2 regions of the Oliverpabstia sp. genome follow, and region 1 is predicted to be linked to the other one. Evidence: riboswitches for the same ligand, from Rfam matches in the RefSeq annotation. Region 1 holds a riboswitch; the other holds the start of a gene.
What was found. Region 1 has a riboswitch for cobalamin ahead of MSA64_RS06405 (ABC transporter substrate-binding protein). Riboswitches for the same ligand answer to the same signal wherever they lie in the genome.

Region 1 (14,023 bases):
CATGATGGCGAGGGCTTTTCGCATCTTATCTTCCACTTCTTTTTTTGTGGAGGATGTGCCTTCGATCTCCCGCTGTTTCATCACTTCGGAGATCGAACACTGCTTTTTCTTACATACTTCTAATAATTCCTGTCCGTTTTTAAAATCTGTCATCTGTCCGTCTCTCCTATATCTGAATCAGCAATATTTCCTGCACATACGGGTTCTGTCGAATCTCTTCCAGAATCTCATCCGGGATCCGCTCATCTGACTCCACAACAGAATAAGCCGTTTTTCCCTTGCCCTCACGGAACAGCCGCATGAAAGCAATATTTACATTCTGATTGCTCAGACACTGCGTAATATGTGTTACCACACCCGGTTTGTCGATCTGTTTTACCACCAGCGTACTGTATTCTCCGGTAAATTCCACATTAATACCGTTAATCTGGGTGATCTTGATCTTGCCGCCACCGATGGACTGTCCCTGCACCTGCATCTTGGTGCCGTTTTCTCCTGTCATCCGGATATCCACAGTATTCGGATGATCCGGAACAAACTCCTTATCAGCGATATACTGATATTTCACTCCCATCTTCTCTGCCCAGGAAAATGCATCCCTGATCCGCAGATCATCGGTTGCAAATCCAAGCACGCCGCCAAGCAATGCCCGGTCTGTACCATGTCCTTTATACGTTCTTGCAAAAGAACCATACAGAGTGAATGTCACCTCTGTCACTTTTTCTTTGAAAAGCTTTCTTGCCATCTTTCCGATAGATACTGCTCCCGCTGTATGGGAGCTGGACGGTCCCACCATATTGGGGCCGATCACCTCAAACGCACTGATAAAATTCATCGTTTCCTCCTAGTTGTCTTTTCGCGATACAAAAATGCACACGATTGCCGTGCCGATCATAGACAGTCCCAGACCAGTTGCAAGCATTGCCTTTATTCCGGCAAAATCCACAAGCACACCACCGGACAGACTGCCAAATACCCCTCCCATGGTACTTGACGCAATCAGCAGCGACTGACCCTTCACTCTGTCCTCCACAGCCATCGTTTCATTTACATAGTATACCGCAGAAGGCAGACATAATGCAAATGATAACATCTGCAGCATCTGCACTACATACAGGAACGATATACTGCCACACACCAGATACCCCAGTGCTTTCACAGAAAACATTACCGCCGCAAACCGAATCAGTTTTCTACTGTCCCATTTGCCAACCAGCCTGGAAAACAACAACATCGTAGGAAGTTCGCTCATTGCAGATACTGTCAGCAGTGTTCCCATCCGTTTTATATCTCCCCCGAGGCTTACCACAATATTGATCAGATAATTGTTCACATATGTACTTTCTACATAGATTAATATCATTCCCAGCAATACCAGCATATAATTCCGATAGCGACATGCAAATTCCAGAATCCCGCCACTTCTCTGTCTGTTTGCAGTATTTTTCTGTTCTTCTTTTTTACTTTCATTCGTATCCTTCACAACCGGCATGGAAATCAAGGTAACGAACATCACCGCAAAAGACAGACATCCAACAGCCATAATTGCCAGACCGTAATACCTGCCGATCAGAATTCCCAAAAATGAAGCTGCCACCGCATAGGATGCAGAGCCCACTCCTCTTCCGATTCCAAAATCCACATAGATACCATGATTCACATAATACAAACTGATAGAATTGATCAGTGGCTGTACCACCTGTAATAACATATTAACAATCAAAAATGACAGCACGATTCCCGGTACCATTTTTGACATACACTGCATCAGAATCAGCAGCAGGATTATGGCAATTGCCATCCCTGCAGTCATCTGTTGTAAAGTTACCCGTTTTGCACGGTCCGCCGCCGCCGCAACAAATGGCTGTAATATAACTCCCAGAATATTTCCAAGAGCCAGCACGACTCCTACCTGAGAACTTTTCAGCCCGATATGTAATAAAAATACCGTTGCAAACCCATTGATCGCACAGACCGCCACCCAATAACTCCCCTGTAATACAGCACACTGCGCAGTTAATTTTTTTGAATTCATCTCCTGTTCAATCCTTTCCCGTCTGAATCCTGTCTTTATTTTGCTGTTATCCCCATAACAGAAACAATCTCAGTATACTATTTCCAGCTAAAAGTGACAGTGTCAATTCCGACTTTATTTTCGGTCAAAATCGACTTAACTAAAAAAGGTCCACCGGACCTTTTTGTCGTATGCTTGGCAACGCAAAAAAAGCAGTCCTGAACAGACTGTTGCTGTCAGAATAGCTTTTTTCTTAATATATTACAACAGGAAACTTATATGACACAATATCATATAATTCTTTTACTTTATCCAACGGTGTATTCACACACCCATGAGATCCATTATCCAGATACGCAGTACTGCTCCAGTCACTTCTGGTTGTCAGATCATGGAATCCAATGGTATCTTCAGCTGCAAAAGGTATCCAGTAATTACAGTGTACCTGATACGACCAGTTACCACTGGCATTTTTCTCACCGCGCATGGTATAATCTGTGGTTTTCCCCTTGACTTTATACACACCTTGGGGAGTTTCCGTTCCTTTATTCCGGCATCCGGTCACCACTTCTGAGTCCATAACCTGTTTTCCGTCCACATAGACCCAAAAATGCTGATCGGACAAACTCAGTTCTACGTAAGAGTTTCCGATATCATTCTCATTTCTGCTCAACGCAGTGGATGTATACACAATTTCAAAATCACCCTGTGTTCCGTCATTGATTGCCTGCATCAGATTTGACTCTGTACCGGACTGATCAATCTCCCATCCGTAGTCTCCCGGTGTCAGCGTTACGGTATTACCGGCTGTTGTAGTAAATGTTCTTTTGCTGTTGACTGTATCATATTTTTTTGCAAGACCGGCCACATATTCTTTCACTTTTTCTTCATCTATGGAAAAACTTCCATCTTCTGCTTCTGCTACCCAGTCTTTTAAGGTATTCTTATCCAGTACCTCTTTTCGGTCTGTTCCAAAGTCCATGGTAAGGTTTGCAGATAATTTCTGATTAATTGCATCTGCTTTTGCCTTTAGTTCTGCATCATCCTGCCTGATCTCCGGTTTCACATAACAGTCACCGGCATCCAGATCAAAGGTTATCTCCCCGTTCGTCAGAGCCTGATGAAGTCCTGCTGTTACTTTTCCTTCGTCCAGGGTAGTTCCTTCTTCCTCCGGAATCACCGCATAGCCGTCATCTGTTATGCCCACATAGGCATCCTTCGGAGCCTGCATATTCCCCGGCTGCATACAAGTCAGTCCTTCCACTGCCTGTTTCAATGCTTCTTCATTGACCGCCACCATGTTCTCTAACTGTACATGAACACCGGTAAACGCATGAATCACCCACGCCCAGGGCCGCTGATCTTCCATCAGTTTATCAATTTCTCCATCATCCTGGTAGGTCAGCTTTAGCTGTTCTCCGGTCAGTGTTTCTTCCTGCCCGTTTCTTTCTTCTATTGTAATCTGATAAGACGGTATCTGATCCGCAATTTTTTTCTTCACCTGCGCAACGGTCATCTCCCCGTAATCAGTACCGTTGATCTCTGTATGTGAATAAAAATGACTGCTGTAATAATATGCTGCCGCACCATAGCCGGCTGTCGCAGCCACCAGAAGCACACCGGCAATTCCTGTCAGAACTTTTTTCTTCGTTGTCATCGTTTTGTCATATCTCTCCCCTGTAACGTTCCGACTACTTCCTTCTGCTATCTTTCATCGTATCGTTACTGCTTTTTACTTTCATGTTATATCATATCATCTCATGAAAGATTTTCAATTATGACCTTGTATAAAAACGACAAATTTTTTCTTGTTTTTTTGTCTATTATTTCAGCTTTTCTTCTAACTGCTTCAAATACTCCTCCGTGTGAACACGCAATACGCAGTCTGCCCGATGCAGATATCCGAAGCAGACTTTTGTATGGCTTTTTCGGATCGGGATCATACGGATCAGGCTGTCCCTTTCTTTTTCCTTCTGCAGATTGCAGCTGAGATTGGCAAGATCCGTCTTTCTTAAAAGTTCCTGCATCAGTGAGCTGCTGTTTACCGTGACAATCTGTTGAAAATCTCTGCTGTCAATCAGATCTTCCTGCAGATGTCCGGAAGTATGCAACAGGGAAATCTGGTCTTCTTCATGCTGTACATAGCGAAGATTTCGCAGTTCTTCTTTTGTCACATACTCCTTTTCATAATATGGGTGGTTCGGTCCCACATACAGTGCCATATCTTTTTCTTTTAACGGTGTGAACGTCATTTTTCTTTTCTGTATCATCCGTTCAAAAGCCTGCCGCTGCATCTTGGAGATAAACACAAAACCAACCTCCACCTGTCGATGACAGATATGGTGAATGATCTTCTCCAGTGTCTCCTCATAACACACCGCATGCAGTTTCGGATGTTCTGCAAGAAATGTGGCAAATTCTTCACTCAGAAGACTGCTTGGCATAGATGCGATACGGATCGTACTCTCCTGCGTCTCCATCTGAATTCTCTGGATTTCTTCCATGGAACTCAACATTTTTCTTGCCTGATCGTATACTTTTTCTCCCTCTTTGGTAAGTTCCACACCTTTTTTGCTTCGTTCGAGAAGCTGGTATCCAAGTGTCCGCTCCAGCTTTTTGATCGTTTTACTTACATGTGGCTGCGTCGTATACAAAATCTGCGCAGCCTGACTCAGACTCCCTGCATCCACACTTACAACAAAGAACTGTAATTCTCTTAATTCCATACGATACTCCCATCTTTTCCAACAGGTATGCCCGGAGTCTTATATTTCCTGTTCCGACTGTTTTTCCGGATGCATTACCTGTTTTTCTGTAATTTTCTTCTGCTCTTATACCAGAATAATCCGATAAAAGACAGACCTGCCACGATCCAGGAAGCAATATAGATCCAGATGATGCATTCCATCGTCTCAAACTTCGGAAGAATCACCCAGATACTGCATACCCGGAGCAGACAGATGCTGAGAAGCGTCGTAATCATCGGTGCAACGGTCTCCCCTAAACCGCAGCTTGCACCGGATAATGCTTCCGCAATCGCATAAAACAGATAAAACGGCGCCATCATCTGCATATATTTTACCACAAGTGGAATCAAAAGTTCAGCATCTTTTTTATCAATAAACCACGGGCCGACCCATCCGGAGCCAAAAAACAGGAACAGACTGACGGCTCCCACCGCACAGACCGAGATACCGGTTCCGATAACCGCTCCTTTTTTGACTCTTTCTGTCTGTTCTGCACCAAGATTCTGTGCAACATAAGTCGTCATCGCCGGTCCCATGGAGTCGGCAAGCAGCCAGATCAGCATACTCAGCTTATCGCAGATGCTCCAGGCTGCGATGCTGTCGGTTCCCATCGTGTTTACACTCGCCTGCACAATGGAATTGGCGACCGGAAACAGCATGGACTGTAAAGCAAGCGGAAATCCGGTACGGATCATCATCACCATATGCTCTCTGCCAAAATGCAGATGCCAGACATGCACTTTTCCGCGAAGATGTTCTTCTCTCGCCAGAAACAGAAAAGCCAGGATCACACTGACGATCTGTGCCGCAACCGTGGCAGCAGCCGCACCGCCTACTCCCAGGTGCAGAACACCTACCAAAAGAAGATCACCTAAAATATTCATGCAGCTACTCACAAGCAATACACACAGCGGACGTTTCGAATCCCCAAAGGCACGCAGGATCCCCGCTGCCATATTATAAAGGATCAGAGACCACAGACCACCGAAATAAATCGTGCAGTATGTCAGCGTATCCCTGTAGATATCCGCCGGAACACGCATCAGTTTCAGCAGTTGCGGAGCAAGCAGTACGCCTCCAAAAGAACTGATGATTCCCAGGACAAATGCAATCGTGATCGCCGTACGGATCGAACGATGCAGATGCTCGGTAGCTTTCGCTCCGAAATACCTGGAAATAATAATCGTTGCTCCTGCCGCCAGACCATTCATAAAGTTGATCGGGAACTTAAACAGCGTATTGATCGAATCGATCGCTGCCAGTCCCACTTTTCCTGCAAACCGTCCTACAATGATCGCATCTACTGTCACATACAACTGCTGGATCAGGCTTCCCGCGATCAGAGGCAGTACAAATAATAAAATTGCTTTCCCAATGTTTCCTTCTATCAGACTGCTGCTCTTTTTTTCTTTCACCTTCACTTTATCATTCTCCTCATAACTGTTCAGTGCCCTCACAGTTACCCTCATGTTTCTATTTCTGTACGCTTTCGGTATACAGATGACAGGCGACCTGATGATCCGGTGTAAGGCTGACCATTTGCGGAACTTCTTTTTTGCAAATCGCCATACATTTGGTACATCGTCCCTGGAACGGACAGCCTTCCGGCAGCTCCAGCGGGCTTGGTGCTTCTCCTTCCAGGTTCTCGATCGGTTTGGAAAAATCCATGTTGATATCGAAGACAGACCCCATCAGTGCTCTCGTATACGGATGCATAGCATCTTTGGAAAGCTGTCCGCCCGGAAGTACTTCCACCACATTTCCCAGATACATGACTGCGATCTGATGGGCACACTGCTCGATCAGTGCAATATCATGGCAGATAAATCCGATCGTAATATTCTTTTCTCTCTGTAACTTCGTGATCAGCTCGATAATCGTCTTCTGCACCGATACATCCAGTGCGGAGGTTGCTTCATCCATGATGATCACTTCCGGTTCCAGAGCCAGGGCACGGGCGATCGCCACACGCTGTCTCTGGCCACCGCTCATATTGTGTGGATACCGATCCGAAAATTCTGCCGGCAGCTCTACCAGTTCCAGAAGTCTGCGACAGTTTTCTTCTTTTTCGGATTTTTTGATTCTCCCGAAGTTCAGTAACGGTTCGCATATGATATCACGGATCTTCATTTTCGGATTAAAGGATGTGGTCGGATCCTGAAAAACCATCTGAATATTCTGGCGGTTCTGACGCAATTTTTCTCCCTTTAATCTTGTGATATCTTTTCCACGGTACAGGATCTCACCCTCGGAAGGGATATCGAGAGATACCAGAAATTTCATAAAAGTACTTTTTCCACAGCCGGACTCTCCTACCAGTCCCAGTGTCTCTCCTTTATAAAACTTCAGATTGACATCGTTGTTGGCAAGCAATGTCCGTCCGTCTGTAGTACGAAAACGCTGGGTCACATGTTTTGCTTCCAGGATTACTTCTTTTGATTCAGACATATCTCTCACCTCCCACGGAAGGAACGGCACCCAGAAGGCTTCTGGTATATGCATTTCGGGTCTCATGCAGAATATATTCTCTCGTTCCCTGATCTTCCATTTTTCCGTCTTTCATAACCACGATATAATCAGACATATACGCTGCGATTCCGAGGTTATGCGTCACCACGATGATACTGGTTCCGTAATCATCGCGCAGTTCCATCATCTGGCGCACGATCTGTGCCTGTGTTGTCACATCCAGTGCGGAGGTCGGTTCGTCCGCAAGCAGCAGTTTCGGCTGATAGGACATACCCATCGCGATTCCCACACGCTGGCGCATACCACCGGAAAGCTGGAACGGATAGGATTTCATCACGTTATCCGGGCTTGGAAGATTCATTTTTTCCAGCATCCCACAGCCTTTTGCCCAGGCATCTTTTTTTGAGATTTTTTCGTGGGTGCGCAGATATTCAACAAATACATCTCCAACCTTTCTTGTCGGGTTCATCATCGCACCGCTGTCCTGAAAGATCACGGAGATCTCACTGCCGCGCAGGTTTCTCCACTCTTCGCGGTTATAGGAAAGCAGATCCTTTCCCTCAAACGTAATGCTTCCCCCGGAAACCACTCCACCTCCTGCCAGAAGTCCAAGAACGGCACGAATCACGGTAGTCTTTCCGCTTCCCGATTCACCTACCAGTGATACGATCTGTCCCTGTTTCATATTCAGGTTAAAATTCTGCACGGTAGGTACATTCTTATAGGAAACGGTCACATTTTTCAACTGTAACATATTTACCATATCTGCCCTCCTGACTCGTCTTTCGGATCCAGAATATCCCGGAGAGAATCTCCCAGCATATTAAAGACTACAACTACAACAAAAATTGCCAGCCCGGGGAAAATCATCATCCATGGTGCAGACTGAATACATGCTCTTCCTTCGTTTAACATATAGCCCCATTCCGGTGCCGGAGGTTTTGCTCCGAATCCCAGGAAAGACATAGCTGCCAGTTCCAGCATCATACCACCGATATCGGTAGCTGCCGTGATGATCAGTGTCGGCAGTGCGTTCGGCAGCATATAACGTAAGATCATATACGGTGTTTTAGAACCGGTTACGATCGCTGCTTCCACATAGTCACAGTGACGGATCTTCAGAACCAGGCTTCGTCCGAGACGGGCGTATTTTGTCCAGTTTACTACGACAACGGCTACAATTGCATTTTTCATGCTTGCTCCCATGATACCGGCTACGGCAAGTGCCAGAACCAGACCGGGGAAAGACAGCATCATATCAGCGATTCGCATGATAATACTGTCCACGATACCGCCAAAATATCCGGCGATCACGCCAAGTGTTGTTCCGATAAAGAAAATCAGTGCAACTACACCAAAAGTTGCTGTCAGAGACGCTCTCGCTCCGTAAATCACACGTGCAAAGATATCACGTCCCATCTTATCGGTTCCGAAGATATGTGCCTTGCTCGGAGCCAGAAGGGCTTCATCCAGGCTTCCTTTCAGCGGATCCACACCCCCGCTCACAACCGGGGCAAATACTGCAATCAGAATAATCACAACAGCCAGAATAAGAAAAAAGGTAAACTGCTTATACTGTGCAAAAAAATTCTTCTTTTTCATACTCATTACTCCTTTAATCTCATTCTCGGGTCAATATATACATAAGAAGCATCCACGATCAGATTGATCACCATATAAATCAGCGCCAGCCACAGTACATAACCCTGGATCAGGTTATAATCGCTGGAAGTGATTGCAGACACTGCAAGGTTTCCAAGGCCCGGATAGGAAAAAATAACTTCTACTACTGCCGTACCACCAAGCAGAGATCCGATGGACAGACCGAACATGGTAATCAGGGGAAGCAGAGAATTCGGGAATACATTGAACCAGACGATTCTGGACCATTTTACTCCTCTCGCCTGGGCGCCGATCACATAATCCTGGCTCAGTTCATCAAGAACTGCGGTACGCACCTGACGGGTGTATTTGGAGGTCATCGCGATCGCCAGTGTCAGTGCCGGAAGGAACAGACTCTTAAAGTCTCCCGCAGAACTGATTACCGGAAAAATCTGGAAATAGACACAAAACGCCATCATTAAAAGAAGTCCCACCCAGAAGTTCGGCATCGCACAACCGATAAACGTGATCCCCCGTACCAGATAATCGATCCAGGTATCTTTTTTCAAAGCAGATGCCATACCGAGGGGAATAGAAAGTACCAGCATCAGCAACATCGCCATCAGTGTCAGTTTTAAGGTCGGCCACAGTCTCTCTGCCAGAAGTTCTGTTACCGGTTTGTTCAGGGAATAGGATTTCCCGAAATCTCCCTGCAGACAGTTGCCAAGCCATCTTCCATACTGTACAAAAAACGGATCATTTAATCCCATCTCTTCTCTTGTCTGCTCTACCATCTCCTCGGTCGGCATTACACCGTTGGCGGAATACATGTTTCGTACCGGATCTCCCGGTGACATATAGGTCAGACCGAATGTAATAAAACTGATACCGAACAGTACCACGATGATCTGCAGCAGACGCATGAGTATTTGTTTCTTATTCAAATCGTTCACACCTTTCTTTTTCCAAAAAATACATGTTACCTTGCATGCAACGGCATAACGCCCGGTTGTAAAAACAACCAGGCGTTTCCAGAGTTTTTTATTCTGCCGGAACAATCTCCGTACTTAACCAGTAATAATCTGCGGTATGAATCTTTGCATATCCTACATTTTTGGAATAGATCATACTGGAGTTATAGTATCCGTCAATCAGAACTGCCGCATCATCGATCAGAATCTGCTGCATCTGGAAAATCAGATCTGCACGTTTGTCCTCATCCATCTCACTTTTCAGTTTCTGATATAACGCATCGTATTCCGGATTAGAATATGCACAGTAAGTGCTTTCTGTTGCCCAGTTTGCCATGTAAGCGAACGGATCTCCGGTTCCTACGGTAATCCAGTTGTTGTTGTTAAGATCATAATCCAGTGCTGCCAGCTTACTCCACTGATCATCAGAACTTCCGTACTCGGAAGTAACACCGATTCCGATCTCTGTCAGATACTGGGTATGTGCATCAGAAAATTCATTCAGCAGACGGTTTTCATAAGAAATATAACGCAGATTGATATTTTCTCCATCAATCTCACGGATACCATCTCCGTCTGTATCTACAATCCCCGCATCATCCAGTAGTTTCTTCGCACCTTCCGGATCATAGGTGTATGGATTGTTCAGTTTCTCATATCCATAGGACAGGTTGGATGGAAGTACAGAAAATCCCGGTGTATACAGTCCTCCGATCGTCTTGGAATTACAGATAGTATCATAATCGATCGCCATCAGAATCGCCTGGCGCAGTGTCTTGTTACCCAGAACGCCATCAAAGTTCATCCAGGAAAAACCACAGCGCACACCTGTAGCGATATCTACAGTATAGTCAGCAGAATCCTGGAATTTCTGGATATCTGCTACGTTGGTGATATTCTCTACCAGGTCAACCTGTCCACTTTCCAGTGCCATTGCTTTCGCAGAGTTGTCACCCATATACAGCAGGTTTACTTTATCATAAGGTACTTCTTCACGGAAGTTCGGGTTTGCGACCAGTGTATAACCGACACCCACACCGTTGAAAGAATCGATCATGTACGGACCGGTTCCGATGGTACCATTGTCAAAGTTCTCCGTATGCTCTACGTCTACGATACCCATGGTCGGATGGCTGAGCTGTCCCATCAGGTTGGCATACGGCTGTGAGGTCTTGATTGTCAGAGTACCTGCCTCATCATCTGCATCGATGGTTGCCTCGAACTCCAGATATTTTTCCGGTTTTGCAGATCCGGACGGTCCTACTTCTTTCAGATGTTCGTATGCTTCTTTTACCTTGCTTGCGGTAAGATCACATCCGTCAGAGAACTTCAGACCTTTTTTCAGAGTAACGACCCATTCGGTATGTTCATCATTCACGGTATAGCTTTCTGCCAGCCATGGTTCCAGTTCCATGTTGTCGTTGAACTTGAACAATGTCTCTGTGATTCCGTAACGCATCGCGTTCCAGCCACCGTTCTCGTCACCTGCAGTGTTGACGCTTCCGTCGGTGTACATTGCACATCCGAAGTTCAGAACCTTCTCATCGGATGAAGCTTTTGATGATGAAGAAGAGCTGTCACTTCCTTTGCTTCCACAGCCTCCCAGTACCGTTGTTGCCATTACGCCTGCCAGCAGCAGTGCCAGTATCTTTCCTTTTTTCACTGATTTTCCTCCTGTGTTTTGTTTCCAGTTGTCTTCCATTTCCTGTTTTATAGCATAGAAAAAACAGTCTGTATCTTTATGCAGACTGTCCCCTTAATTTCTGACGCAGCAGTTTTTCGGTTTCTCCACAGTCATAAGACAGGTTTGCACCTAAATCATGCCGAAAAATCACTTAATCATATTTTAAGAGTTCTCATCAGCCGTGAGAAACATCTCAAAGATATAAGCAGTTCTCCTGACTTCAGTTCATCACCTCAAACTCCTTCCCGGAATTTTTCTCTTCCAGTGGCTCATGTTCTCGGCTCCCTGTCACAGTGGCGGGACCGCAACGGATTGACACCGTTTTCTCTATCAATGCTTATTGCAACTTATATCCTGAATGTAACGCAGATGTCATTTTAACAGAAAAAATCCGTTTTCACAAGATTTTCATGTATTCCATTTAGTTATATATGAGTATTTGTTTTTGCACCATGAATTATCTTAATTGTTATATTTACTGATCTCTTTCAGATATTCCTTTCCTATCGAACTTAACGGAATCCCCTTTCGTTTCAGATATCCGATCGTCATGGTTTCTTCTGTGGAGAGTTTTACCGCACAATACTCCGAACCATTCAGATTTTCGCAAATAATGCCGCTGCAAAGTGTATATCCGTTCAGTCCTTTCATCAGATTCAGCATCGTCGCACGGTCATTCGCCTTGATCGACTGTTTGTATTCATACGTACTGAACACTTCCTCCGCAAAATAAAACGAATTGTTGCTCCCCTGGTCAAACGAAAGAAATGGATAATCTTCCAGATCCTCCAGAGTAATCTCCTTCTTTTTTGCCAACGGATGACCGCTCCACAGGTAAACGTATTCCTGACAGTCAAAAAGCTCATGAAATTCCAGATTGTTTTCCTCAAAGATCTTCCCCAGTACTTTCCGGTTAAAATCATTCAGATATAAAATTCCCAGCTCACTCCGGAAGTTTTTCACATTTTCAATCACATCATACGTCTGTGTCTCATAGATGGAAAATTCATACCGTTCCATCCCGAAGCGTCTGACCATCTCCACGAATGCCTTCACCGCAAACGAATAATGCTGCATGGAAACGCCGAACTTTTTCTTTACTTTTTCTTTATCCACATACCGTGCCTCGATCAGGGCATACTGTTCCACGACCTGTCTGGCATATCCGACAAATTCTTCTCCGTCCGGTGTCACCTGGATCCCGCGGTTGGTTCTCCGGAAAATCTCGATTCCCACCTCGTCTTCCAGTTCCCGGATAGCCGCCGAAAGGCTTGGCTGGGAGATAAATAATTTCTGCGCCGCCTGATTCATCGAACGGGAATCCGCCACGGTAATTGCATAGCGTAACTGTGATAATGTCATATCCTGCTGCTCCTTTTTCTGTCGATGTTTTGATTATACCCTAAGATTTTCCATAAAAAAAGACCTTACGGGTTCTTTTTGCAGAATCCATAAGGTCCTCGGTTTTATTTGTCAAAGCCGTTATGCCAGTGCTGCGCCCAGTTCCTTGCAATTTGCTACGCCGGCATCATCCGGCATATCGTTGCAGATGACACTCTCTGTTGCCAGAACCGCTCCTGCTTCTTTACAGCTTTTCTCCCAGTTTCTCATCCATTCACCGTCTCCCCATCCATAAGATCCGAACAGTGCGATTTTTTTGTCTTTCAGTTCAGCTTTGCAGCCGTCAAACATTGGTTCAAATTCATCTTCTTCCAGTACTTCATCTCCCATAGCCGGGCATCCGAACGCGATGGCATCGTATTCTCCGACCAGTTCCGGGCGGAAATCGGCACATTCATACAGTGTTACGTCTGCGCCTTTTTCTTTTGCGCCCTCCACTACTGCATCTGCCATTGCTTCTGTATTACCTGTACTGCTCCAATAAACAACTGCTACTTTACTCATCTTTATATTCCTCCTGATATTTACGGGATGCCCCGTTTTTATGGTTAAGCAGCTACGGTCAGCTGCAAAACGCTCCTGCCATTTTCCCACAGCCGGGAATAGATCTCTCTGCATTTTTTGTATCTGCAGAATGTTTTCTCTGCTTCTTTTGCATTACCATAGGCTTTCCAGCAGCCGGAACACTTACAGTTTTTCCCGGTATTACGGATAAATCCTATCACATCAACCAACGGATAATCGAGAAACAAGCCAATCTCATGAGGGAATTTTTCACACATATGTAATCTGTCTTTCAATTCCGTCAGTGCCTCTTCCCAGTGTTCTCCCCGATATCCGCACGCCCGCAGAAACTTTTGTACTTCCGGTTTATGAAGATCCTGCTCCAGTCTCTGTGGCCTGCACAGATAAACCAGTGCTTTTTTATCGTTTTTTCGAAGAATCGTAAGATAAAGTCCCTTATCCTTCATCTGCAGATTCCACTTGCGCACATCTTCCTCCAGACTCTCACCGGACTCATACGGACAGATGAACATATTAGCCGTCTTCAACGATGCCAGTGTGGGCGAACAATGATCGATCAGATATCTTTCCAGCATGTCTCTCCTCCGTTACATCCCTCTTAGTTTGCAAA
Region 2 (16,809 bases), on a different contig from region 1:
ACTTCGGATAAGAGAAGATCACGCTGCCCTCAGAGATGCAGGTATCACCCTCCCATGCCTCATAGCTTACATACTGGCCGAATACATCCACATCCGGGTATTCTTCTTTATCCAGCCATACACTGGAAAGTGCCGGCACCGTTACTTCTCGCTCCTCTGCTTTCACAACAGATGCATCGGCGTTTCGAAGTGCCCATTTTACCAGAACTTTCTTATCTTCCAGGGTCTCGTTGGTCACATTCAGGCGGATAGATTTTTCATATACAAAATGTTCACGGTTCATATTCGCTTCCGCAGTCATCCAGTTCTGTTCTTCACAGGATACCATCACCGGTGCAAAGAACCGTTTTGCATAATAATGCAGGGCTTTCCATCTTCCCTCATAATCTACCGATGCCCAGGAAGCTACCGGCCAGCAGTCATTTAACTGCCAGTAGATCGCACCCATACATCTGCCCCTGTTTCTTCGGAAATGTTCCACCCCGTACTTGATAGCTTCTGCCTGCAACATCTGGGAAGCATATAATAACGTGGTAAATTCGGTTGGATAGCGGAATGTCTGCTGCAGATAATTCAGGATCTTTCCGTTTGCGCCTGCATTTCTCTGATGTTTTTCCATAACATAAGAGAAAATGTTCCAGTCTGCCGGATCATCGGTAAAAGTTTTGATTGTCTCAAAAGACGGGAAGGACTGGAATCCAAATTCACTTGCATAGCGGAAATAGTAATTCCGGTAATCCGAGAACGGCTTGTTTCCATGCCATACATCCCAGTAATGCACATCTCCACGGTTCGGATCTGACGGATCATCGAAGCATCCGCCGGAAGACGGACTTGCAGGCCAGTAGAAGGTTTCCGGATCGTATTTTTTCAGAATCTCCGGAATCACGCGCTCGTACATGAAGAGATAATCGCGCACCTCGCTCGGTTTGGTTACCCACTCGCCCTGTTTTACAAACATTTCCATCTCATTGTTACCACACCACAGTCCCAGGGATGCGTGATGACGTAATCTTTTTACATTATCAATAAATTCTTCCCGGATATTCGCCTCAAAGTCCGGTGTCAAATCATAGACTGCACATGCAAACATAAAGTCCTGCCATACCATCAGTCCCAGTTCATCACACAGATCATAGAACCAGTCTTCCGGATAGTAACCGCCGCCCCATACGCGGACTGCGTTAAAGTTGGCTGCCTTACACTGTTCCAACAGTTTTCTTGTAGTTTCCGGTGTCACACGCCCCAGGAGATGATCTTCCGGGATATAGTCTGCACCCATGGCAAAGATATCCTTTCCGTTCACCTGATGAGCAAAACTCTCGCCCCACTCATCCGGATGAATATCCATCGTCATCGTGCGAAGACCAATCTTTCTTGTCCATCTGTCCACCGGCTGTCCGTCTTTTGCCAGCGTTACGTTCACTTCATATAATGGCTGTTCGCCCACACCGTTTGGCCACCAGAGCTTCGGCTGTTCGATCACCAGATCCTCCGGGGTATCTTTTGCAATGATCTTTGTACCATCCGGTGCTGTCACAGTTACTTCATAGGTATAGCCATCTGCCTCTTTTCCCACCGGGATCTCTTTTCTGAGATCCTCTTTCGGGTTTCTGCTCACATCAAAATGCAGGGTTACTTTTCCCTCTTCGTGTTCCTGACGGATATACACGCTGTCTATTCTGCCTTCGGTCATCGTCAGCAGATATACCGGACGAAAGATTCCCGCATCCGGCAGATGAGCACCCCAGTCCCATCCGAACATGCAGTGTGCTTTGCGGATATGCACAAAGCCATCCATCGCATCTTCACTTCCGTGTGTCGGCTGTTTTTCGTAAGCTTCTTTAATATACTCCAGCGGAGAATGGAAATACACACGCAGGATATTTTCTCCTGCTTTCACCTTTCCTGTTACATCAAACTCCCAGGTTCTGTGCATGTTATATGTATTACCGATTTTTTCTTCATTCAGATAGATATCACAGATCGTATCCAAACCTTCAAAGCGAAGCCACTGTCTCTCGCCTTCCTGTGCTTCGGTTCCCTCAAACACGGTCTCATACTCATAATCTTTTTCCATCAGATCCAGTGCTCTGTATTCATTGTCCTTCCAGAACGGATCTTCCATCTGTCCGTTTCTTAACAGATCTGTATACACAGTTCCCGGAACCTGCGCCGGATACCACTGTGCATCGCCTGCAGTATGCATCTTCCATACCGTTGCAAACTGCTGTTTTTTCGTTGTAAAACCCTCCATTTTATTGCCTCCATTTTTGTTTTCCGTAGCTGTTTTTACAGTTACTTTACTATCTCAGTGTACCATGAAGTTCCGGTGCTTTCAATTGCAAAAGTTATTTTTCTATGCAGCCATATGTTGCAGATTTTTCACGTGAAAAGCACAAAAAAAGAAGCCTTTTCAGGCTTCCATTTTCAAGGCTAACCGGATGAAACCATCCTGCTTCTGCACAAGATCCAAGAGGAATCTATATCACTTGGTTGCGGAGGTAAATGATACAGTAGATCTACAGAAACAGGATTCTGTTCATCCTGTCGTTTAATCGTGCATAAATTCAAATAGTCAAGGTCTCGAAACACTACGCTCCTGTTTCGATCATTCCATAAGTTCGTGTTTTTGTAAATATATAAAAAAGATGTCTTTTCCCCGACAGAAAGCTGACATCTCATTTTTACTACAAACAGGATGTAAAACTTTACTCGGAAGTTTTAACCTTACGACATACAAGCAGGTTTCCTGACTTACAGATCAACAGTCGGCCCTCCTTCTCATACCTTGCGGTACAATGGATCCTACCGGGCTTTCCTCCCTGATTACAGTGACCGGATCGCTCAGGACTCACACCTGATTCCCTCTCTCACCGACGAACTATGTTCGCAGGTGCACTTGATATGTTACTATGGAATTTATACAAGAAGTATATTAGCACTATGTTAACTTTCTGTCAATACTTTGTTTAAATGGCTTATCAAAAAAAGAAGCACTCCTACTTTTTTTTGCAGGAATGCTTCCCTTATCACACAAACTGATTTCGATCCACCTCATACACATACTCAATGGACTTCATCTTCTCCACCAGTTCTTCTTTTCCAATACCCTTATCCTCACAAAGAGCATCCAGACTGGAATAATAATCTCTCAGCTGCGTATTTACATAACTGAGCAACATCACCGGATCGTTCGGTATCATCTCAAAACTCCTTTATACAGACTGTACAGAAGCTGTCAACTCACCATCCGTTACATCCAGAACGATTGTATCATCCTGACCGACTTTTCCACCAAGAATCATCTTTGCAGCCAGTGTTTCCACATATTTCTGCAGATAACGTTTCAATGGACGTGCGCCATATACCGGATCATACCCACCTTCGATGATGTGGTTCTTTGCCGCAGCTGTCAGACGGATATGAATCTCCTGATCTGCCAGACGGTTGTTCAGCTCTGCCATTAACAGGTCTACGATACCACCAATATTGTCTTTGGTCAATGGTTTGAACATAATGATCTCATCCAGACGGTTCAGAAACTCCGGTCGGAAATGCCCACGCAGGTCGTTCTGTACCATCTCTGCTGCTTCCGGTTTGATACTTCCATCTTCCCCAATGCCATCCAGCAGATAGGAAGAACCGATGTTGGAAGTCATGATCAGAATCGTATTCTTGAAGTCAACGGTACGTCCCTGAGAATCCGTGATCCGGCCATCATCCAGTACCTGTAACAGTACGTTAAATACATCCGGATGTGCTTTCTCAATCTCATCAAACAGTACTACCGAGTACGGTTTTCTTCTGACAGCTTCCGTCAGCTGACCTCCTTCTTCATAACCTACATATCCCGGAGGTGCTCCGATCAGACGGGATACAGAATATTTCTCCATATACTCGCTCATGTCGATTCGCACCATATTATTCTCATCATCAAACAACGTCTGTGCCAGAGTTTTTGCAAGTTCTGTCTTACCGACACCGGTAGGTCCAAGAAACAGGAATGATCCGATCGGTTTTGTAGGATCTTTGATACCGGCTTTAGAACGGATGATCGCATCGGTCACTTTCGTTACCGCTTCATCCTGTCCGATCACACGTTTATGAAGGACATCTTCAAGACCTAGAATCTTCGTTTTTTCTCCCTCGGTCAGTTTCGCCACCGGGATACCGGTCCAACGGGAAATAATTCTCGCAATTTCTTCATCGGTAACACTCTCATGTACCAGAGAAAGATCCTCGTTTTTCACTTTCTCTTCTTCAATCTCCAACTGTTTTTGGAGTTTCGGCAGTTCGCCGTACTGCAGTTCCGCTGCTTTATTCAGATCATACTGCTGCTGTGCCACCTGGATCTGACGATTCAGATCTTCAATCTGTTCACGCAATGTGGAAAGTTTCTCTACAGAATGTTTCTCATTCTCCCACTGTGCTTTCTGTACGGAAAATGCATCTTTATATTCTGCCAGTTCTTTTTGCAGATCTGCCAGACGTTCCTGACTTAGCTTGTCGGTCTCTTTTTTCAGTGCTGCTTCCTCAATCTCCATCTGCATGATCTTACGTTGCTGCTCATCCAGTTCTGCCGGAAGAGAATCCAGTTCGGTCTTGATCAGTGCACAGGCTTCATCTACCAGATCGATAGCCTTATCCGGCAGGAATCGGTCGGAGATATAACGGTTGGAAAGTGTAGCTGCTGCAACGAGGGCACCATCGGTAATCTTTACTCCATGGTATACCTCATACCGCTCTTTCAGTCCACGAAGGATGGATATGGTATCTTCCACAGAAGGTTCATCTACCATTACCGGTTGGAAACGACGTTCCAATGCGGCATCTTTTTCAATGTACTGGCGATACTCATCCAGTGTGGTAGCACCGATACAGTGCAGTTCTCCACGGGCAAGCATCGGTTTTAACATGTTGCCGGCATCCATCGCACCGTCGGTTTTTCCTGCTCCGACGATCAGATGCAGTTCATCGATAAACAGAATGATTTTACCTTCGCTCTTTCTGACTTCTTCCAGAACGGCTTTCAGACGTTCCTCGAATTCACCACGGTATTTTGCACCGGCTACCAGTGCACCCATATCCAGAGCAAAAATCGTTTTATCTTTCAGACCTTCCGGTACATCGCCACGGACGATTCGCTGTGCCAGTCCTTCTACGGCTGCCGTTTTACCTACACCTGGCTCACCGATCAGTACCGGATTGTTTTTTGTCTTTCTGGAAAGAATACGAATCACATTTCGAATCTCGCTGTCACGGCCGATGACCGGATCCAGCTTCTGATTTCTCGCACGCTCTACCAAATCCTGACCGTATTTTTCCAGTGTATCGTAAGTTGCTTCCGGATTATCCGAAGTAACTCTCTGGTTTCCTCTTACAGTGCTCAGCGCCTGTAAAAAGCGTTCTCTTGTGATTCCATATTCCTGGAACAGTTTTTTGATACTCGGGCTCGGATAACGGAGCATTGCCAGAAACAGATGTTCTACGGAAACGTATTCATCTCCCATGGCTTTGGCTTCGTCTTCGCCGCTTACCAGTACCTTGTTCAGGTACTGTCCGATATATTGCTGTCCGCCGGATACTTTGACTCTGGCGTTCAGTGCATTTTCCACGTTGTCCAGAAAATGTTCTTTGTTAATTTCCATCTTTTCAATCATCTTTAAGATCAGACTATCTTCCTGATGAAGCAGATTGTACAGTAAATGTTCCTGCTCGATCTCCTGGTTACCGAAGTCATATGCGGTCTTTTCCAGATTTTGAACAGCCTGCAATGATTTTTGCGTAAATTTGCTGATATTCATAAGCGTCCCTCCTTTTGGAACACATTGTTTTCTTTGTTCTAGTTGCAATATAACACATATTTTAGCACTCGTCAAGAGGGAGTGCTAATAATTTTTAATTTTTTTCCAGACAGACGCGAAAGAGGCGGTAGCGATTTGCGTAGTCAATCAGCGAATTGCGAATATTGAGAGGATTGCGGGAACAGCTAAGCTGCGGAGCAATCCGTAGTATCAAATGAGTGGCAGAAGACCTTTTGACACTCATATCTTTATATACAAAAAGGGATACCGTATGTTCAGGTACGGTATCCCCAGCTTTGACGGATCTGTGGTAATATTTCGGTCATGGACCAGTGTTTTTGGGTGTTGGCGGGGCTGTTTGGGTCGTTAACGGTAATTGCACCGTTTTCATCAATACCGGTCAGAACGATAAAGTGACCCGTGTAGGTAAAATCACCCGGATACATGGAACAGATCAGGGGGATGCCGGACCGCAGGGCGGCAAGGATGTTTTCTTGTGTTACCGGGATGTTTTCTGCTGTGAGGCCCAGGTTGTTGGCACCTTCGGTCATCAGCGACCAGGAGGTTCCTTCACCCGGTACGTAATAACCCTCTTTTTCTGAAAACTGAGCTACGGTCAGGGGATTCCATGTTTCGGAGCCGGTCAGACCACAGGTGATCATGGACAGGCAGGTTGGACCGCAGCCGGTGACAGCAAGGAAATCGCTGCCGTAGGTTTCATACCCCCAGCGTTCATCCCACTGCAAAAAATACGGTATCTCACTGTTTTCTCTGGCAGTTTCCACTTCGGATGAAATATCTATAGTCTGATAGTGTCTTCGCTTCGGATAATTTTTTACAAAATCTGTAGCCTCCGGATATTTTTCTTCCATGTTAAGAAGGCTCTCCGGAATCTGCTCGTGCTGCCGGATCCAGGTTTTCCCTGCCAGCACAACGATGCAGAATGTGACCAGCAAACCGACGGTCCAGACTATTCTTTTCCGTGTCATATGAAATTTATGACCGCTTTGATTATGTATTTTTTGCTGTTTCCGATGGTTTGCCTGTGATGCCGCTGTCGCTGCAACGGATATTTCCTGTTTTACCCTGTAATTGTTTACTTCCCGCAACTCACGTTTTCTTCTGGCTTTCCGCGCTCTTTCTCTTCTTATTCTGTGTCTCTTTGTCAAAAAGCCGATCAGTTTCATCACAAAATACATCAATAATGCAATGCCAAAAATAATCAATGCCCCTTCTTCCGTCAGTCCTGCTGTACTGTCCAGCCAGATGAGCACTCCGACCACTGCCATCAGATACAGTAACAATTTCAATATTTTCTTTCCCATTCCCCTCTAAACCTCTTTCTGCCCGGATGGCGTTCTTTTCTCTCTTATTATAAAGAACACCACACGGGCAGACAATTACGTTTCTTTTAAGATTTTCTTATTTCTTCGTCCTCTTCTTTCCGATCCACAGAACCAGACAGGAAGAAAAGATTCCGACAAACATGCCTCCCAGCACATCGGTTGGATAATGCACACCCACATACAGGCGTGAAAATGCGATCAGTGATGCCAGGATCAATGCAGGTACACCGTATTTTTTCGGTAGAATCCGGTACAACACCAGCGCACAGGCAAACGATGCACAGGTATGTCCCGACGGGAATGAATAATCCGTCGGTTTGTCGATCAGCGGCACCAGTCCCTCTACCACTTCATAGGGGCGGGGACGTGCTACCAGATTTTTCAGACACACATTGGTGATCAGTGCACCGGCTCCCATCGACAACAGACCATACCAGCCGGCTCTTCCGATTACTGCCCGGAAACAGTTTTCATTTTTTATTGAACATTTTTCTCCGGAGATTTTGGCAAGTACAACCATCAGGATACATAATACGATCCAGAACCATCCACCGTTTCCCAGGGATGTGATTCCTTTCCAGAACCAGTTCATGCCCTCCCAGCGGAAGTGATCCTGTATCCACAAAAGAATATTTCCATCCATATTTTTTTCACTTTCTGTTTATAATAATGATATGATGTTGGGGGCAAAAGGTATTTTGACCCCTTTGATACCGGATTGTTCCGTACTTCATACTATCACAATCCTCAATGATATTTTTGTCGTTTCAGACTTTGTCCGTATTTGCTCCATACACATCCGCAATTTCTGCAATCGAGATATAAGCGGAGCGATCATTTCCATGAACCAGTTCTTTCATCTTCCCAACCTGAAAACGGTTTACCACGATGTACACCACTGTCTTCGGGGAATCCGAATAATATCCCTTCGCCTCGGTGATCGTCATCCACACTCAAAGGCTTCGGAGAGTGCCGCGCAGACCTCATCCGGATGCACCGTGACGATTGTAGCCGCTTTGGATCGATCCAGACCTTCCACAATAAAGTCCACTGTCTTCAGCGCTGCCCCGTAGGTTACGATCGAGTACAGTGGAAGGATCCAGCTGTGAATCACAAATCCACAGATAATATACAGTACCAGATTATATGCCATCACAAACGTACCCACCGTGATTCCCAGCCGTTTTGCAAAGATGACAGCGAGAACTTCGATGCCGTCCATCGCTCCTCCAAACCGAATCGCCATACCACTTCCGATACCGGAGATCAGCCCGCCAAAAATAGCGCAGAGAAGCAGATCCGATCCGGCAAGTGGCGATACGATACTTACATCCACCGGCAGTACATCTGTGATCAGCCATGCCCCGAAAGAATAGACCACCACCGTGTAAATCGCATAGATAGTAAATACCACACCCTGTTTTCTGAGTCCGCATAAAAACAGAGGAATATTCAATACCATCAAAAAGAAGGACAGTGACAGCCATTCCGGTGTCAGCTGTGACAGCAGGATCGATGTTCCGGAGATTCCGCTGTCATACAGATCCACCGGGGCAATAAACATCGTGACTCCGAAGGCATTCACTATACCTGCAATCGTGAGGAAGAGAAAGTTCTTACATTTCAGCTTTCCAAGTTGTTGTTTCAAAGTCATGCATAAACTCCTTTCATTTTCCGTATGTGCTGTTTCTTCTCATTTTCCTTCGCTTTTCCTTTTTCTTCCCGTTGCCATACCTGATACCGCAGCCAATTTGTTTTCTGCCATTCAGGCAAATCTGTCATCCATTTTTTAGCACAAACTGCTCAACAGCATAAGCAACGCCGTCTTCCTCATTCGACTTTGTGATAAACGCTGCCTTTTTCTTCGTCTCTTCATCTGCATTCGCCATCACGACCGGAAGTCCGGCCATCTCAAGCATGTTCCAGTCGTTTGGCGCATCGCCGCATGCCATGATTTCTTCCCTTTTGATACCGAGGATCTTTCCCAGTGCCACCAGCGCGTTCCCTTTTCCAGCCCTGCCGGAAATAATTTCAATATTAAACGGTGTCGCATGGCAGATACTCAGATTCGGAAACATCTGTTGCAGTTCCTTCTCTCTGCAGTCCCGTTCTCTTGTATCGGCAAAGATCAGATGCAACTTTTCCATCCCGATCTTTTCCTCCCGGATCTTCTCTGTCAGATACTTCCGGCGTGTCCGGGTACTTCGGATGTACCGCTCCATCGCAGGACTCATCGATTCATGTTTCACAAAATGATACGTTTCTTCCTCAACATAAATATTACCGGCAAAATATGTTTCCCAGTTGCATGATTCTCCTGCCCACTGTTTCATCACTTCGATCACCTGCAATGCGACCTCCCAGGGAATCAGTTCTTCATATACCGTCTCCCCGGAAGGAATACGGATAATGCGGGCTCCGTTGGAAGTCAGTGCGTATTCCACACCGGGAATCTCCAAAAATGCACCCGGAAGTCCGATTTCCGGTCTTCCGGTGGCCGGAAGCACGATGCAGCCCTGATGGATCGCCTCTTTCAGCACACTTCTGGTATGCGTGGTAATCTCTTTATTGTTATTAAATACCGTTCCGTCCAGATCCAGTCCGACCATGCGAATCTTCGGTTTCATATGTTCTGCCTCCTTTTCTCGGTTGCAACCGTTCTGTACCCCGACTGCCTGTTGCATAGTTACTTCCCATTCTCTCCACGCACCAGCCATCCGCATGCACCCAGTCCGGAATACTCCATTAGTATCTCCCAGCCACACACTGCCATCTGCCGGATCTGTGCTGAATCCCAAAGTTCATCCGTAGCGATCCCGTCTTCTCCCTGGAAGGCCAGATGGGCGTCCTGCGGATTATCGTTTTCGCTTTCCTGTAAAAGTTCCTGTAAAAAGTACATCGGTGTAGCGTATCGTTTGCTCAATTCCTCATTTCGATAGGTCAGGAAATCCTTCTCGAGCAGGTATTCCCGCTGTCCCTTTTTATCGGTAAAAGAAACCGCTGCCGGCTGAAAATAGGGCTGCGCAATCCGGAAAATCTCCTGCCGTTTCTTACAGTATACACCGGTTCGTTCATCTCTCGGTGCCCAGCAGCAGAGCACACCAAGAATCAGATGTGCCGTCTGCTTCTGTTCTTCGGACAGTTCCACCGGCCTTCTTTGCATCCTCTTCCCTGTTTTTCCCGAAACCACTTTCGACTTTTCTTCCTGTAACCCGGCTTCTGTCTGCTCCGCTTCACCGGCTGCACCTTCCGAAGTTTTCGCATCTGCCATAGTTTCCAGATCTTTCCCTGTGGATTCTTCTGTCTCCGCTTTCGTAACAATTTCCACATCTTCAATGCTTATTGCATCTGTCTTAGCCTCTTCCTCCGGTTCTTTCCTCAGCAACAGCCATCCCATACCGGAAAATGCTGCCTCTGCCAGTGCAATTTCCCGGTCCAGATTTCTCTCGATCTCACGGATTTTCTTCAGACATCTGCTGTAATCTTCCTGTTTTTTCATGGACAACTGCGGCAGAATCAGCTTTTCCACCTCGGCGGCACGAATCGGACGTTTTCGGTTATCGCCCTCTTTTCTGGCTCCGTAGAGAACTTCACTCATACAGGACTGACTCAGATAAGCATATAAGGCTTCCGGCAGAATCTGCCCCTGATCCGGCACAATGCGCAGCACACTACGATCCAGATACAGTGGATCTTCCACCCGATCTACCAGAATCAGCTTTCCATTTCGAAGAAGGATATCTCCCGGGCAGACACGGTATTTCTCTTCGATCGCCCAGTCTGCACCAGCATTTACCTCCGCTTTTTCTCCTGCATGGAGTCCTGTCAGATAAGTCTTCCGAAAATTCTCCAGACGCACACAGGGGAATTCTCCGTTTGGCTCTTCATTTTTCGGAATACCGGTTCCTACCGGTTCTTTCAGATAGTTGCGAAGTCTCGCCTTTTCTCCGTATCGCAGCTGAGAGGAAAAGATTCTCTGAAATAATACCTGTTCATACTGTTCCATCCGGCTTCGCATCTCTTCTTTTTTCAGCTTGATCTCTTCAAAACGCCGCAGCTTATCCACAATCTTCTGCTGTTTTTCCAGACTGTCCGGCACATAGATTCTGTACTGTCCCAGGGTTTTTCTGCTGATCAGCGCCATCGTGGTCTGATTGGACAATTTGCGGATCTCTTCCGCATGATACCGGAGTGCATAATATCCGTACAGTGGCAGCACTCGGGTCTCATCAAAGATCAGGGATACGATCTGCTGATTCGTGGCAAGTTCCCGGCCGGCGATTCCTACTTTTCCGACTGTACCGACGATGGAAAATAACACACTGTTTTCCGGTACCAGATTAACCTTTTCTTTTCCTTGTTCGGACAGGTATTCCGCTGTCTCCCGGATATAACCCTGATCCAGATTTTCAATCTTGACCCATGGTGTTCCGGTCTCTGCATAGTATTCCTTCTGCTCCCGCTCCGGCGTTCTTCCGGAGATCAGCCGGGCGAGAGATTCCAGTTTGTACATATTTTTCTTCTTACTCATAGTCCCCCGCCATCTCCATCAGTTCCTGTACTTTCTTCATCGTATCGGTTTCCAGATCTGCCAGTTCTTTCAAAAGCTGTGCCGGAGATTCGGTCACAACCGTCTCCTGCTCTTTCCATGGTTTGTATCTTCCCGCAGACAGATTATTGTCATTTTTGGCGATCGTATCCAGACTTGCAAACCAGCAGGATTTTTCTTCCCAATGTGCCGGAACCGGATTTTCCCACTGGTTGTGCGCAGCAGCTTCCTTCAACTGATGTTTCCACTGATCTGCCAGTTCTTTCCGGTTCTCCCATGATGTCAGCATTGCCGGAATGTCATCCACCCCCGTACTTTCCTGGCGACGATCCAGGCTGTATCCGAGATTCTGGATCTCATAGAACCATACCGGCTGCTCTTTGTCAATCTCTTCTTCTCTTGTAAAGATCAGCACCGAAGCCTTACTTCCTGTATAGGGTAAAAATGCTCCCGCCGGAAGGGAAATGACTCCCTGGATCTGGTAGTCATTTAACAGATACTGGCGGACTTTCTGCTCTGCATCGTACATAAACAGGGTTCCCTCGTTGACTACCGCGATCACCATGCCCTGCTTTTTCACATGATTCATCAGCATCTGCATGTACTGCAGCTGTGCTTTTCTGGTACTGATCCAGTACCGGTCCTGATCTTCGATCGGCAGTTCCCCTACCGGTGGATTGGTCACGATCAGATCGTATTCCTCGTAGGTCGGCACTTCCCCTTCCGGTGTGCGCTCCCCGGTTTTATCGATGCGGTCGGCTTCCAGCGGATCTTCCCGACGGATTCCCTCCATACCGCCGCCATGATAAAACTGCAGCATCCGGGCAATCTGCCACTGACTTTTCTCTTCTTCACATCCGTATAACTGCCACTGTGGATACTGTCTGTGGGCTGCTGCAAGAAAACCGCCGGTTCTTGTCGCCGGATTCCAGACTTTTTCGATATTACGACCATCTGCCAGCCGGATCAGTGCTTCCGTAAGGTTCTCCGGCATCAGAAACAGTCCTGTAGTTCCCCAGGCATACATCTGACGGAGCATCTCTTCAAGCAGCGCGCCGAACAGATGTGGCATCCCTTCTTCCCAGTCACAGTGGTCAGCTGTCCAGTCAATGAGTTTACATAATTCTTTTATCCACAGACTGTTTTCTTCCAGTCTTGCAGTTTCCATAAAATGTCCCTGCTCCACCATGGAAGAACAGTACTGTACCTGATACTGCAGCTGCCAGCTGCGCTGACCATCCTCCACTTCTTCCTCTCCCGGTATCCATTCCATTGGGAATCCGGCAAACGGAAAGCTCTCCTGCAGGCTGACCCTCTTCTGTGATTCGATAAACAGGCGGACATACATCAGATATCCCACCTGCTCCACCAGACGCAGCGGCTTTTTTTCCTGCTCCGCTTTCAGTGTTTTTAAAAGTTCCTGTATTTTTTCTCTTACTTCTGTTTTGGTTGTGTTTTTTTCCATACTATACTCCTGTTTTCCACATACCGGTTGGAAATCGTGATTTTTTCCACCGTCCACTCCTGGTTTTCCACTCCGTCTTCTATCGTAAGCACTGCCAATGTCAAAGGTGCGCCGAACCGCGGTCTGCCGCAGCTTCCCGGATTCAGCCAGAGTCTTCCGTCGATTTCTTCCACGCTAAACTTATGACTGTGCCCGAAGACAACCACCTGTACACCGTCCAGGTCCCAGGAAACATCTTTTCTGTCATGCACCATGAAAAAGGAAACACCAGCCTGACAAAACCGTTGTGTTTTCGCGATGCGCTCCGCCCATCCCCGGTCGTTATTTCCACGTACCAGATAAAAAGGGGCATTTGGTTTCAGATGCATCCAGAGCTGATCCAGTGTCTGACTGTTATCCACATCTCCGGCATGCAGGACCACATCGCAGGAAGCGGTCAGCTCCAGAACCGGTGGATGTAATTTTCCATGAGTGTCTGATATGATCCCGATTTTCATCGTTTCATCCTCCTACTCCACACCCACCTTTTTACAGATATCGTTCAGGCAGCAGCGATCACAGTACGGTTTGGTTCTTGCCGTGCAGATTTCTCTTCCATGCATCACCAGACGGTGACAGAAATCGCTTCCCTCTTCCGGTGGAACCAGCTCCCACAGTGCCATCTCCACTTTTTTCGGATCTTTGATCCCGTCTACCAGTCCCATCCTGTTGGTCAGCCGGATGCAGTGGGTATCGGTCACGATCGCCGGTTTTCCAAAGACATCTCCCATGATGAGATTGGCACTTTTCCTTCCCACACCCGGCAGTTTTAATAATGTTTTGAAATCGTCCGGTACTTTTCCCCCGTATTCATCCCGCAGCATCTTCATGCAGGCACTGATATCCCGTGCCTTGCTCTTTCCCAGACCGCAGGGACGCACGATTGTCTCGATATCTTCCACATCTGCCGCTGCCAGTGCTTCCACACTGGGGTATTTTTCAAACAGTCCCTCCACAACCACATTCACCCTGGCATCGGTACACTGCGCTGCCAGCCGCACGCTCACCAGCAGTTTCCACGCCTGGTCATAATCCAGGGTGCACGCCGCATCGGGATATTCTTTCTTCAACCGCTCTATAATCTCCAGGGTTCTCTGTTTTTTTGTCATTTTCTCCCTCCTGAAAATTTATCTTTTTGTAACTGCTTCATAGCTTCACTCTTTTCCACTCACCATACAGTTACACCTGTTTTAATCATTTTTCTGCGGATTCCTTCCTATTTTCCCGCTGAATAGTTCTATTTTAACATACTTTGCCCACTCTGAAATCCCCAGATTCTATTTTTTCTCATCAACTTTCTTTTTAACTGTCAAAATGCGTTTTCCTCTACCATTCTTCTCATTGCTTTTGTTCATCTTATCTCTTTACATTTTGGATTCTCAGGCAGTATAATAAACTGCGCTTGTAATAAAAATCGGATTACCAAACAGTTACAGAAAACATTTATACGGAGAATCAACATGAGTACAAATAAGAAAGCATTATTTTTTGATATCGACGGAACCATCTTAAGTGAAGTCACCGGTGAGATCCCCGAATCTGCCTCTGCTGCCCTGCAAAAAGCCCATGATCTCGGACATCTTTTATTTATCAACACCGGACGGACCATCTGCTGTCTGCCGCCGATGATCTGTCGGCTGCCGTTCAGTGGTTATCTGTGTGGCTGCGGAAGCTATATTGTATACAACGATGAGGTGCTCACCTCCACGCAGATCCCGAAGGATCGTCAGGCAGAGATCATCCGGCAGGTAAAAGCGGCAAATGCAGGACTGCTTCTCGAGGGAAAAGAGGACTGCTACCGTTCTTCCCATATTACCCGGTTTGCAAAGCTGGAGGGAACCTGCCGTTATCTCGCCACACTGGGACTGACCAGAGAACACTATATCGAAAGCGGACTTTGCGACTTTGACAAATTCGTCATCTACACCGATGAGCAGACCGATACCGACACCCTGTTCCCTGCACTGGCAAAAGATATGGATCTGATCGACCGGCTGGGCGGTATCTATGAAGTTGTGCCGAAAGGATATTCCAAAGGAACTGCCATTGATTTTATCCTGAAACACTTCGGACTGGGACTGGATGATGCTTATGTCTTCGGTGACAGCAGTAATGACCTTGCCATGTTTACTTATGGTAAACACACCGTGGCTCTTGGACATCACGACCCTGTGCTCGATCCGTATACGGAGTATGTCACAGATACTGTGGAAAATGACGGACTGATGAAAGCAATGGCTCATTACGGACTGATCTGATTCACCACCCTTCTGGCTCGTTGCCCTCCCCGTTCACTATTGCGGCAGTCGTCAAGGTCTTGTGCAAGCCCGGACTTTGCCTCATTACCCGCGTATATACCAAAATCCGCCCGACAGATTTTCTCTGTCAGACGGATTTTTGCTTTTATTTATGCATTTTTAATGCTCTTAATCTTATATTTTCTCTGGTATTCCTCGGTGAACGGGTTCTGTTCCTCGCGGTCTTCCACTTCCAGATACGGTCTGTGGTGTCCCACATAACGGTATGCCGGACGGATGATCTTACCGGCGTTGACCAGTTCCTCCAGACGGTGTGCGGACCATCCTGCCATACGAGAGATCGCAAAGATCGGGGTGAACAGCTCTCTCGGGATGCCAAGCATCGTGTAAACGAATCCACTGTAAAAATCGACATTTGCACATACCGGTTTGAATAGTTTTCTCTTGTGCATGATCAGTTCACCTGCAATCTCTTCCACTTTCTCATACAGGGCAAATTCTCTGTTCTTTCCTTTTTCTTCTGCCAGGAATTTTGCATAACGTTTCAGGATCACTTCACGCGGGTCGCTCAGTGTATATACCGCATGTCCCATACCATAGATCAGGCCTGCATGGTCAAAGACCTTCTTATCCAGAATATCATTCAGATAATCTCTCAGAGATTCTTCATTTTCCCAGTCGGGGCAGTTTTCCATGATATTTTCAAACATGTCCTGAACTTTCAGATTGGCACCACCGTGTTTTGGTCCTTTCAGGGAACCGATAGATGCCGCTACAGCAGAATAGGTATCCGTTCCGGAAGATGTTACCACATGATTGGTAAATGTGGAGTTGTTACCACCACCATGCTCTGCGTGAAGAACCAGTGCAATGTCCAGAACTTTTGCTTCCAGTTCGGTAAACTGACCGTCTTCACGAAGCATATACAGGATATTCTCGGAAAAGCTGTACTCTTTCTTCGGGTTTTTGATCAACAGGTTTTCATCCTGACGGAAATGCCGGTAGGAATGATAAGAATATACAGCGATCAGCGGCATTTTTGCGATCAGCTGCATGGACTGGCGCAGGGCATTTTCCACGCTGGTCTTATCCGGATTATCATCGTAGGTGTACAGAGTCAGCACACATCGCTGCATGGCATTCATGATATTTTCGTTGGATGCTTTCATGACAACATCACGGATAAAACGGTTGTTCAGATTCATCATATCCGACAGCAGATCATTAAACATCGCTGACTGTCTTGCGTTCGGGATACGTCCGAACAGCAGTGTATAGATGACTTCCTCGAAGCCTTTTTTTCTTTTCTCCAGGCTCGCCACCATATCCGCTACGTTATATCCCT

Region 2: linked by a shared signal. The riboswitch ahead of MSA64_RS07600 (beta-mannosidase) and the one ahead of MSA64_RS06405 (ABC transporter substrate-binding protein) in region 1 are both predicted to bind cobalamin.

What each region holds. Positions count from the first base shown of each region.
Region 1 covers NZ_JALFPR010000092.1:1,368-15,390, reverse strand. The annotation lists gene sdaAA (L-serine ammonia-lyase, iron-sulfur-dependent, subunit alpha) at 1-153, opposite strand, end outside; gene sdaAB (L-serine ammonia-lyase, iron-sulfur-dependent subunit beta) at 167-835, opposite strand; gene MSA64_RS06445 (MFS transporter) at 845-2,035, opposite strand; gene MSA64_RS06440 (L,D-transpeptidase family protein) at 2,268-3,671, opposite strand; gene MSA64_RS06435 (LysR family transcriptional regulator) at 3,838-4,740, opposite strand; gene MSA64_RS06430 (MATE family efflux transporter) at 4,815-6,182, opposite strand; gene MSA64_RS06425 (ABC transporter ATP-binding protein) at 6,235-7,209, opposite strand; gene MSA64_RS06420 (ABC transporter ATP-binding protein) at 7,202-7,993, opposite strand; gene nikC (nickel transporter permease) at 7,987-8,832, opposite strand; gene nikB (nickel ABC transporter permease) at 8,838-9,785, opposite strand; gene MSA64_RS06405 (ABC transporter substrate-binding protein) at 9,874-11,466, opposite strand; cobalamin riboswitch at 11,675-11,853, opposite strand; gene MSA64_RS06400 (LysR family transcriptional regulator) at 11,950-12,849, opposite strand; gene MSA64_RS06395 (flavodoxin) at 12,970-13,392, opposite strand; gene MSA64_RS06390 (DUF3793 family protein) at 13,437-13,988, opposite strand; gene MSA64_RS06385 (DUF2325 domain-containing protein) at 14,012-14,023, opposite strand, start outside.
Region 2 covers NZ_JALFPR010000107.1:11,998-28,806, reverse strand. The annotation lists gene MSA64_RS07600 (beta-mannosidase) at 1-2,257, opposite strand, end outside; cobalamin riboswitch at 2,727-2,921, opposite strand; gene MSA64_RS07595 (DUF4250 domain-containing protein) at 3,033-3,206, opposite strand; gene clpB (ATP-dependent chaperone ClpB) at 3,219-5,807, opposite strand; gene MSA64_RS07585 (C39 family peptidase) at 6,083-7,132, opposite strand; gene MSA64_RS07580 (phosphatase PAP2 family protein) at 7,230-7,796, opposite strand; gene MSA64_RS07575 (DUF2179 domain-containing protein) at 7,921-8,100, opposite strand; gene MSA64_RS07570 (YitT family protein) at 8,097-8,807, opposite strand; gene MSA64_RS07565 (Cof-type HAD-IIB family hydrolase) at 8,932-9,780, opposite strand; gene MSA64_RS07560 (restriction endonuclease subunit S) at 9,840-11,684, opposite strand; gene MSA64_RS07555 (N-6 DNA methylase) at 11,677-13,167, opposite strand; gene MSA64_RS07550 (metallophosphoesterase family protein) at 13,137-13,664, opposite strand; gene MSA64_RS07545 (endonuclease III domain-containing protein) at 13,677-14,315, opposite strand; gene MSA64_RS07540 (HAD-IIB family hydrolase) at 14,667-15,464, shown strand; gene MSA64_RS07535 (citrate/2-methylcitrate synthase) at 15,614-16,809, opposite strand, start outside.